3 regions of the Lactobacillus sp. ESL0225 genome follow, and region 3 is predicted to be linked to each of the others. Evidence: riboswitches for the same ligand, from Rfam matches in the RefSeq annotation. Region 3 holds a riboswitch; each other region holds the start of a gene.
The links. A riboswitch is a leader RNA that binds a small molecule or an ion and turns the genes downstream of it on or off. The one in region 3 is predicted to bind thiamine pyrophosphate.
Positions count from the first base shown of each region.

Region 1: another riboswitch for thiamine pyrophosphate. It lies ahead of thiM (hydroxyethylthiazole kinase); the one in region 3 lies ahead of F5ESL0225_RS01765 (ECF transporter S component).
Region 2: another riboswitch for thiamine pyrophosphate. It lies ahead of F5ESL0225_RS00430 (ATP-binding cassette domain-containing protein); the one in region 3 lies ahead of F5ESL0225_RS01765 (ECF transporter S component).

Region 1 is NZ_REHK01000010.1:290,176-293,368, forward strand. Features, by position in the region: gene F5ESL0225_RS07410 (alpha-L-fucosidase) at 1-990, shown strand, start outside; gene tenA (thiaminase II) at 1,001-1,660, opposite strand; TPP riboswitch at 1,752-1,855, shown strand; gene thiM (hydroxyethylthiazole kinase) at 1,927-2,715, shown strand; gene thiD (bifunctional hydroxymethylpyrimidine kinase/phosphomethylpyrimidine kinase) at 2,729-3,193, shown strand, end outside.
Region 2 is NZ_REHK01000003.1:29,002-32,194, forward strand. Features, by position in the region: gene F5ESL0225_RS00425 (energy-coupling factor transporter transmembrane protein EcfT) at 1-631, opposite strand, end outside; gene F5ESL0225_RS00430 (ATP-binding cassette domain-containing protein) at 642-1,997, opposite strand; TPP riboswitch at 2,049-2,138, opposite strand; gene F5ESL0225_RS00435 (helix-turn-helix transcriptional regulator) at 2,277-3,193, shown strand, end outside.
Region 3 is NZ_REHK01000006.1:18,533-21,725, forward strand. Features, by position in the region: gene F5ESL0225_RS01760 (M42 family metallopeptidase) at 1-1,010, shown strand, start outside; TPP riboswitch at 1,069-1,157, shown strand; gene F5ESL0225_RS01765 (ECF transporter S component) at 1,203-1,781, shown strand; gene F5ESL0225_RS01770 (tyrosine-protein phosphatase) at 1,939-2,685, shown strand; gene udk (uridine kinase) at 2,748-3,193, opposite strand, start outside.

The DNA.
Region 1 (3,193 bases), on a different contig from region 3:
TTATTCGATACAAAAGGTATTAATTCTTTTGATTGTGTCCACACCCCATTTAAAAAAGATATTATTAAAATTTTTACTGATGAATGCCATAAACAAGGTATAGCACCATTTATTTATTACGCTACATATGACTGGAATAATACTAAATATCATGAAAACTTCAGTGAGTATTTAATAGAATTACGTAAATTAATCAGGCTGATTTGTACTAACTATGGACAAATCGGTGGTTTCTGGTTTGATGGTAATTGGAATAAACCACAAGCAAATTGGCAAGAAGAAACATTATATCAAGAAATCAGAAAATTACAGCCACAGGCAATTATTATCAATAATACCGGACTAGAAAAGCAAGGGCAAAGTGAAGGGAAAAAAGTTGATGTCATAACTTTTGAACGCGGTAATCCAAAAATAGTTCACCATGTTCAAGATAATCGTTATTTAGCGGCAGAAACATCATTAACTCTAAATAAACACTGGGGAAATGCTAAAAATGATCTCAACTATATCTCAGCTAAGCAATTAATTGAACAAATATGCCATACACGCAAAGTTGGCGCAAATTTATTAATTAATGTTGGACCAGAATTTGATGGTTCATTGAATGTTCATTGCCAATCATTACTTGAAATTGTAAGTCATTGGATGAAAATAAATCACGAAGCAATTTACGGTACTGCTAATTATGAATACCCAACATATCCTTCAACATCAAACATTCATGATTTTATCAAAGGTCGTTATCTCTTCGTTGATAATCTTGGTAATATTGGTAATAGTAATGTTATTTTAGGCGGTGAAAAAGCTCGTCAACTTGTTTTTAATAATTGGCCAAATAATCAAAAAATTAGTCATATTGTTTGGTTAGATAATAATAAAAAATTAAGCTTTAAACAAAACTATACTCAAAAATCACTAGAGATTTCAGCTGATGGATTTGAATATGGAACTAATTTAATTGAACGAGTTGCCAAAATTTATTATAAATAATGCACATATTTTATTTCCACTGCTCTTTTGCGTAAGCCATTTGCCAAAACTGTAATTCGTAGTAGCTACTGCGAATAAAAGCTGTTTGCATCATTTGACGATCAGTTGCGGTGGCTTGACTAGCCAAAATATTTATTAATTGCAAAATATGTGTCACATTGACCTTATACCAGTCACTATCATAAGTATCTATCCATGTTTGATAGAGTGCTACGGGTGAGCCAACTTCAGCTAATTTTTGCCCAATTTCTTGATACAACCAATAACAAGGAACAATTGCAGCGATTGCTGGGGCAAAGCCATCACGTTCGAGTGTCAGATACATATGATTGACATAATTATACGCCGTAGGCGCAACCGCTGTTTGTCTAATTTCCATTGGAGTAATTTTTAATTCCGTAAAAAAATCACTGCGGACAGACCATTCGCAAGCCTTAAGATCTGCTTCACTCTGCAATAAAAATTGTTTGATTTGCGGATTACCTGCTTGTTCAGCTAATAGATGATGGAACTTACTAAATTCAACTAAATAATATCGATCCTGCAGTAAATAAAACCGAAATTTTGTTAACGGTAGTTGGCCACTTTGTAATTCTGTAATGAAAGGATGCACCAGACTTTTTTGCCATATATTTTGTACTACTTGATGCAATTGCTGCGTGAAACTCATTAATTTGCCTCTTTTCTACTTTATTAATTTTATTCTTATTTTATGCCTATTTTTAATTGTATTAAACAGAAAAAATCATTATAATAGAAAGCGATAACACGAGGGGAGCCCCCATCGCGGCTGAGATGGAACTACGTTCTAGACCCTTTGAACCTGTAAGCTAATTCTTGCGTAGGAACGTGTCAATAACCGTTAAGCTTTGACACATGATAGTGTCAAAGCTTTTTATTTACGCAAGTAGGCTAGTGCAATTGTTGGAGGTTGAAATGAAGTTAAATATTCTCAATGAATTACGAGAAAAAAATCCGGTTGTTTTAAATGCTGCTAATTTTGTCACCGTTCAAGATGTTGCTAATAGTTTAAATGCTATTGGTGCTTCACCAATTATGAGTAAGGAAATTGCCGAAGCCGAAGAAATGGTTAAGATGGCTTCAAGCGTTACCCTTAATCTCGGCACCTTAACCCAGTTGCAAATTGCCCAAATGAAAAAAATAGGCGCTTTAGCTACCCAAGATAAAAAGCCTATCGTATTTGACCCTGTCGCTGTAGGAGCGGTTAATTATCGTCTGCAAACAGCGCAGGACCTCCTCCACAGATTTCCAGTTAGCATAATCCGTGGTAATGCTGGCGAAATTGCAGCTTTAGGGGGTTTTGAATGGAATGCCCGAGGAATTGATGCCGGTTCGGGTTCAGGTAATCTTGACCAAATCACCCAAAAAACGGCTCAAAAATTGGACTGTGTTGTTATTGCTAGTGGTGCAACAGACACAATCAGCAATGGCAAGAAGATTGCACATGTTTACAACGGCACCCCGCTATTTCAAGCCCATGTTGGCTCAGGTGATGTACTATCTAGTATTGTGGCAGCTTTTGCATCAGTTGGGGCTGATCCATTTGAAGCAGCTCAAACTGCCACCTTGGTATTTGCAGCTACTGGCGAATTACTAGCTAAAGACCATCCAAAAATTGGCCCTGGCACGTTCGGTATGCATCTGATAGACTACTTGGCTAAAGTTCAAGTTGCCGATATTGAAAAAATAGCAAAATTTGACTAAAGGACGGCTTTTTATGACTGAAAAAATTAATTCTTTCCCCCAAGTATTAACAATCGCTGGAACCGATTCTGGTGGTGGTGCTGGTATTATGGCCGATCTTAAGACTTTTCAAATGCAAAAAGTTTTTGGTACAGCAGTGGTGGTAGCTGTTACCGCACAAAATACCCTTGGTGTACAAGACTCTTTTTTAATACCATTAGAACTAATTGACGCACAATTTACTTCACTTGCCGCTGATTTTAAGATCCGTGCCTGCAAAACAGGAATGCTTGGCGATGCAGCTCACGTGCATCAAGTTGCTCTTAACCTAAAAAAGTATGATTTTGGTCCCATTACAATTGATCCCGTAATGGTAGCTAAAGGCGGTGCACCCCTGCTAAGTAAGGATGCTGTTAAAACTGTCAAAGAGGAACTTTTACCACTTGCAGATTTAGTAACACCCAACTTGCCCGAAGCTGAAGTACTGACGGGAATTAAG
Region 2 (3,193 bases), on a different contig from region 3:
GGTTAACAAATAATAGAATAATACTGCTATATATCCAATCACTTATTTTTATTGGAATTGCCACGATCGTTGTCCGTGGCGCATCTTCAACATAGCCATGTGACTCCATTGCTTGGGCTAAATTTTCGGCTGAATTGAGGGCAATTAAGATTGCTTTGAAGTAGAGTGTAGGTGACCAAAAACTTAAATAAACTCCCCGCATCATTGCAGCGGTTTGGACTTTTTTAATTGCTTGTTTCATTTGGGGAATAAGATTAAGTGCTGCTAAAATGCCATATGCGAATTTACTTGGTAGATGAAAATTTTGTTCAAAGCAACGAGCAAATTCTGTGGTCGTAGTTCCAATAAAAACGCAGTAGATGGTCAGAGTGTAGACATAAATTCTACTAGCTAAACAAAGAGCGTTCTGTAAATTGGGTTCAGGTGTAAACCAGTACAGAGTAGCAAAGATGGTCGTTGCTGCTACTAATGGTAAAAGTAATGTTAAAAGTAAATTTTTGATTTTGACATGATTAAAAAGTAAATAAACTACTGCTATTCCAATAATGATTAAATTTGTAGGTAAGCTGGTTGTCAATGATATCTCTAAAGAAACTATTACTGCTAAAAAGAACTTAAAACCAGGATTCAATGCGAGCACCTCATTTCGTTACATAGGTTAATTGTTGGTTTTTAAAAACAAGATGATAATCACACCACTCCGCAATGTTAGTAAGGTCGTGGGTAATAATTACTAATGTTTGCCCTTGTCGAGCTTGGTTCTCCTTTAATAAATTTATGATTTGTTTAGCAGAATGATCATCTAAGCCACTTAGCGGTTCATCAAGTAAGAGCACAGCTTGACTAGCAATGATCATCAATAAAATTTGCAATTTCTTTTGTTGACCACCAGAAAGGGAATAGACAGCTTGATCTAAGGTTTGATCTAATTCCAAGGCAATTAAAGCTTTATTAATTTCTGGGTCAGTAAAGAAATGGTTGTTAGGACTTTTTTTACTCAAGTTAAGCTCATCTGCAACTGAAATATTAATAAATTGGTCACTAGCTTTTTGGAAAACTTGCCCAACTTGCCACAAATATTTACGCGCGGATAGTTGGCTAATTTCATGGTCATAATAAGTCAAGCTACCATCGTAGGATAACATTTTACTAAGGGCATTAAAAAGTGAAGTTTTACCAATGCCATTAGCTCCCGTAATGAGGGTGGTTTTACCAGCCATAATTTGTAAGTGCTTTTGGTTTAAAAGTAATCGATTTTCACTAATTTTTGTATTAGTTAAAGTAAAACAGGGTTGCTCACTTTGAGGGAGAGCAAAATGATAATTTTTTTTATCTTTATTTTTTTGCAATAAGTTATCTTTGGCTGCTGCACTTAGCTTAGTGATTACTTTTTTTTGAAATTGAAATATATTGTCACAAATATTTTGATAATTGCTTAAAAGATGATCACTAATGAGAATAGTTTTCCCTTGTTTTTTTAAAGCTGCTAATTTGTTAATTAAAAAGTGCCGAGTATCTGGGTCACAACTGGCAAATGGCTCATCAAGTAAATAAAGATCTACATCCATTGCTACTAGAACAGCTAGTGCGACTCGTTGCTGTTCACCACCAGACATTGTATTAATTTTTTGATCAAGTAGATGGTCAATCTGGGTAAATTTAACGGCCAATTTAAGACGTTGGGCATATTGTTCACGGTCAACTTGGAGGTTTTCTAAAGCGAAGATAATTTCTTCTCGCGGAGTAGACATTGTAAATTGTTCACTAGCATTTTGGAACAGCATCGCAGCTCGTAAGCCATTTAAATCAACTTCCCCAGTGAGTTGACCAGCATATTTGGGATAAAGTGCTGCAAGTATTTTTAGTAGGGTAGATTTGCCGCAGCCTGAAGGTCCTACTAATAATGAAAATTCTTTTGTAGGTATGGTTAAACTAAGGTTATCTAAAATTTTATTCTGCAGGTCATATGTAAAAGTTAAATTTTTAATAGTAATCAATTTTATTTCCTAAGTATAAAAAAAGTCATCATGGCTTCATACCAGATGACGTAAAATTCAAGTGATTTTCCCTTCGTTGGCATTATCCATGCAGGTTCAGTGGGTATGTTCTCAGCCTTATCGGCACCCCAAGATTAGTGTCATTATACCTAAAAGATGGTTTGCTGTCTATCTTGATCATGATATTAAAGTAAACTTTTTTGCTTTAAAAATTTATAAGTAACAAATCTTTTGATATATAATTAAAGTATAATATAAAATCATTGAGAAGGTGAAGGTATGACAGCAGCTAGGCTGGAACAATATTTAGCGAGTGTTTTACAAGCAATAAGTACTGATACAAATGAGGTATGTCTCAAACCAGTTAATAGCACTTTTGATCTATTTACGATTTATCTTGAAAATCATAATACTGGTCTACATCGCTATCAAACTGCTCGTCAAACTATTATTTTTATGGTGGCAGGAACAATAAACATAAAAATCAATGGAAAAAATATTCGTTTAGCAACAGGAAATAGCGTTTTTTTAGAACCAAAATGTGAATATGATGTTCCTAGGCAAACTAAAGAAGATATAATCGTTAAATTTGAATTTACTAATCATTTAAATTTTCTCAATGCTATAGCTAAATTTAATGATGACGAGCAGAAAATAGTTAGCCAAATAAAGTTATCTCTTAAGACGGAGCGGTTGTTATATTTAAAAAATTCAAAATTAGCCAAACCCACCCAACTGATGAGAAGAATCGTTGATGAGTATTTAAACCAAAATTTGTTTACTAGTGAAATGATTAGAGCAGAATTAATGATGGCATTTTTAACAACGATTAGAAATCAAAAGCTATCAGCTCTACCACTGGTTAACTATGAATTTGCTGAGACAGCTCTAGATCAATATATTGATGAAAACTTTGCTCATATTACTTTGGAACAAACTGCAAAGCATTTTGGTTTAAATCCTAATTATTTTTCAACTTTAGTTAAGCAAAAAACTGGAAAAAGTTTTGTTGAGCATGTTGATGAAAGACGCATGCAGGAAGCACGTACCTTACTAGCACGCCCTGATATTTCGGTTAGAGATATTATTGCTCAAGTAGGATATAGTGGTAAATCTTTTTTTTATAAAAAATTTAACGAGTATTATCATGAAACGCCAGTTCAAATGCGGACAGAATTATTTAGACAGGCGAATAT
Region 3 (3,193 bases):
AATTTGTTAAATTGTTTACAGAAACTGTGAAGAGTTACGCTGATATTAAAATTGATGGTATGTTGAATGTTTATGCAGCTAAAAAGCAAAATAAAGCTCACCGTCCAATAATCCAGCTTGATGCACATTCAGATGCTGTTGGCTTTATTACACAGGCTGTAAGGCCTAATGGCTTAATCAAATTTGTTCCACTTGGTGGCTGGGTTAAATACAATATTCCAGCTTTACGTGTCAAAATTAGAAATCGTGATGGTGAGTATATTCCAGGAGTAGTGGCAACTAAACCGCCTCATTTTATGACTGAAGCAGAGCGTAACAATGTTCCAGATGTTGCTGACATGTCGATTGATGTTGGTTCAAGCTCACGCGAAGAAACTATTAATGATTACAAAATTGACACTGGCTGTCCAATTTTCGTTGATGTAAAATGCGAATATAATGATAAGACAGGTTTGTTTTTTGGTAAAGATTTTGATGATCGCTTTGGTGCAGCCGCAATGGCGGATGTTCTTGAAGAATTAAAAGATGAACAAACAAACTTTAATATCGTTGCTGCTCTTTCAAGTCAAGAAGAGGTTGGGTTACGAGGTGCGTATGTAACAGCTAGGGAAGTTAAACCCGATTTGGCGATTGTGCTAGAATCATGTCCAGCTGATGATACTTTTACCCCTGACTGGTTATCTCAAACTGGTCTTAAAAGAGGACCGATGCTACGTGACATGGATACCTCATTCTTACCTAATCCTAAATTTCAACAGTATGCCTGCGATGTAGCTGATAAAAATCATATTCCTTATACGCGCTCAGTTCGTACTGGTGGGGGACAAGATGGAGCCGCTATTTACTATGAAAATGGTGCACCTACTATTGTGATTGGTATACCTGTACGATATGAACATTCACCATATTGCTTCAGTGCATACCATGATTTTAAGGCTGCAGTTGATTTAGCAGTGGCAATTATTCGTGACATGACTGAGGAAAAGCTTGCTAGTTTTAGTAATTTTTAAATACTTAATAAAATAAAATCGTGTAAGCAAAGGCTACACGATTATGCTATAATACAGAAGAAGTCACTAGGGGTGCATATAGCTGAGAAATACCCTCTGAACCTGAACGGGATAATTCCTGCGTTAGGGAAGTGTAACAGAGTAAATTACTAAGTACTCCTAATGACTTAATAGTTATTTAGGAGTATTTTTATGTTTACAAGATCATCAAAGTGGAATACTAAATCAATTATTTTAGTTGCTTTAATCGGAATAATTATGGGTGTGATTTACACTTATGGCTTCAATTGGGCCTATAATTTAATTAAAATGGCCTTGATTCCAACAGGCTTTGCACCGGTAGTTGATACAGTTTTTACAGGTTTGTGGCTCATGGCTGCGCCTTTAGCAATATATTTTGTGCCAACTGCTGGGTCTGGTACTATTGGTGAATTATTAGCGGCAGTTGTTGAAATGGCGATTGGGGGACAATGGGGAGCAACGACTATTATATCTGGTATTCTACAGGGGGCATTAAATGAAATTGGCTTTTTCCCTAAAAAAGAACGCTATCAGAAATTTTCTTGGGCAAGTGTGATAACAGGAGCAATTTTTGCTGGCTTGGGCTGCTTTATTTTGTCATATGTGCTTTATGGTTGGTCAAAATTTAGTCTTGTACTACAAATAACAATGTTTATTACTAACTTGATTTCAGCTGTTGTTTTTGATGGTATTTTAGTTAAATTAATTATTAATATGTTTGAACGTGCTGTAAAGCCAAAAATAAGTTAATTAGAGTAAAATAGTTGCAACTTATCCTGTCCAAAGGTTGATAGCAGATAAAACAGTTAGCGGCTATTTTTGTTTTGGTTGAAATTTGGCTCTAGCTCGAGTAAATTTTTTGATAAAAAGAATAATTCGGATATATTAGATATAGATAAGGGGAATTATGGTAAAAGATATTACGAACTGGCGCTCATTAGGCGGTTATGTCGGTGCAAATGGGAAAAAAGTAAAAGAAAATATGCTTTTTCGGTGTGGACAGTTATTTGATTTATCTTTAGAGCAAAAGGAGGCCGTCCGAAATAAATATCAAATTAAGCAATTAATAGATTTTCGTGGTGCTGATGAACGAAAAGAATATCCAAATTATATTTGGAATGGATTAACTTATATTACGATAGATGTTCTAGCAGATGCTGCTACTAACCAAGCTAGTCTTGATGAAATTATTTCTGCTAATGGGGATGTTGCAGGTAATATGCTAATTACATACAAGCAACTAGCTTTAACAAATTCTGCGCGTGAGGGATATCAACAATTTTTGCTGACTCTAGTTGACAATCCCGTACCAACAGCTTTCCATTGCTTTGCGGGAAAAGATCGCACTGGTGTTGCAGCAGCGTTAATTTTAAAGTGTTTGGGTGTTGGTAATCATGATATTTTTACTGATTATTTAAAGACAATTGAAGCAAGAAGCAAAGCTAATAACGAAATTTTAAATCTTTTAAAAGGACAGTTAGATGCAGTTCAACTTGAAAGTGTAAAGGCAGCACTAACTGTACAGCCTTCGTATTTAGAATGCTATTTTAAAACAATTGAGCAGAATTATGGGGATTTTGATAATTACTTGGTAAATGGGTTGAAGTTGCCAACTAATTTTAAGGAAAAAATGCAAGGTACTTATTTGGAATAATTAATGAATAATCATCAAATAACTTAGTAGCAAAAAGGACTGATCTCGAACATAAAGGAGAATCAGCCCTTTTTATTTAGAACAGAATGTACTTTGGTTGTCAACATATCAATAGCAACATCATTAGTGCCACCTTCTGGAATAATGATGTCAGCATAACGTTTAGTGGGTTCAATAAATTGATGATACATCGGCTTAACTGTGTCAAGATACTGTTCAATTACTGAATTAATTGAGCGCCCACGTTCTTCAATGTCTCGTTCAAGTCGGCGAATAAAACGAATATCGTCATCAGTATCAACGTAAACTTTAATATCCATTAAGTCACGAATTTTTTTACTGGATAAAACTAAAATTCCTTCAAGTATAATAATATCAACGGGTTCAGTATGAATTGTTTCGCTGCTACGAGTGTGTTCTTTAAAATTATAAACTGGCATCTCAATAGGTTTATGTTGTAATAAACTTTGCAAATGCTTAGTCAAAAGGGGAACATCAAAAGCATCTG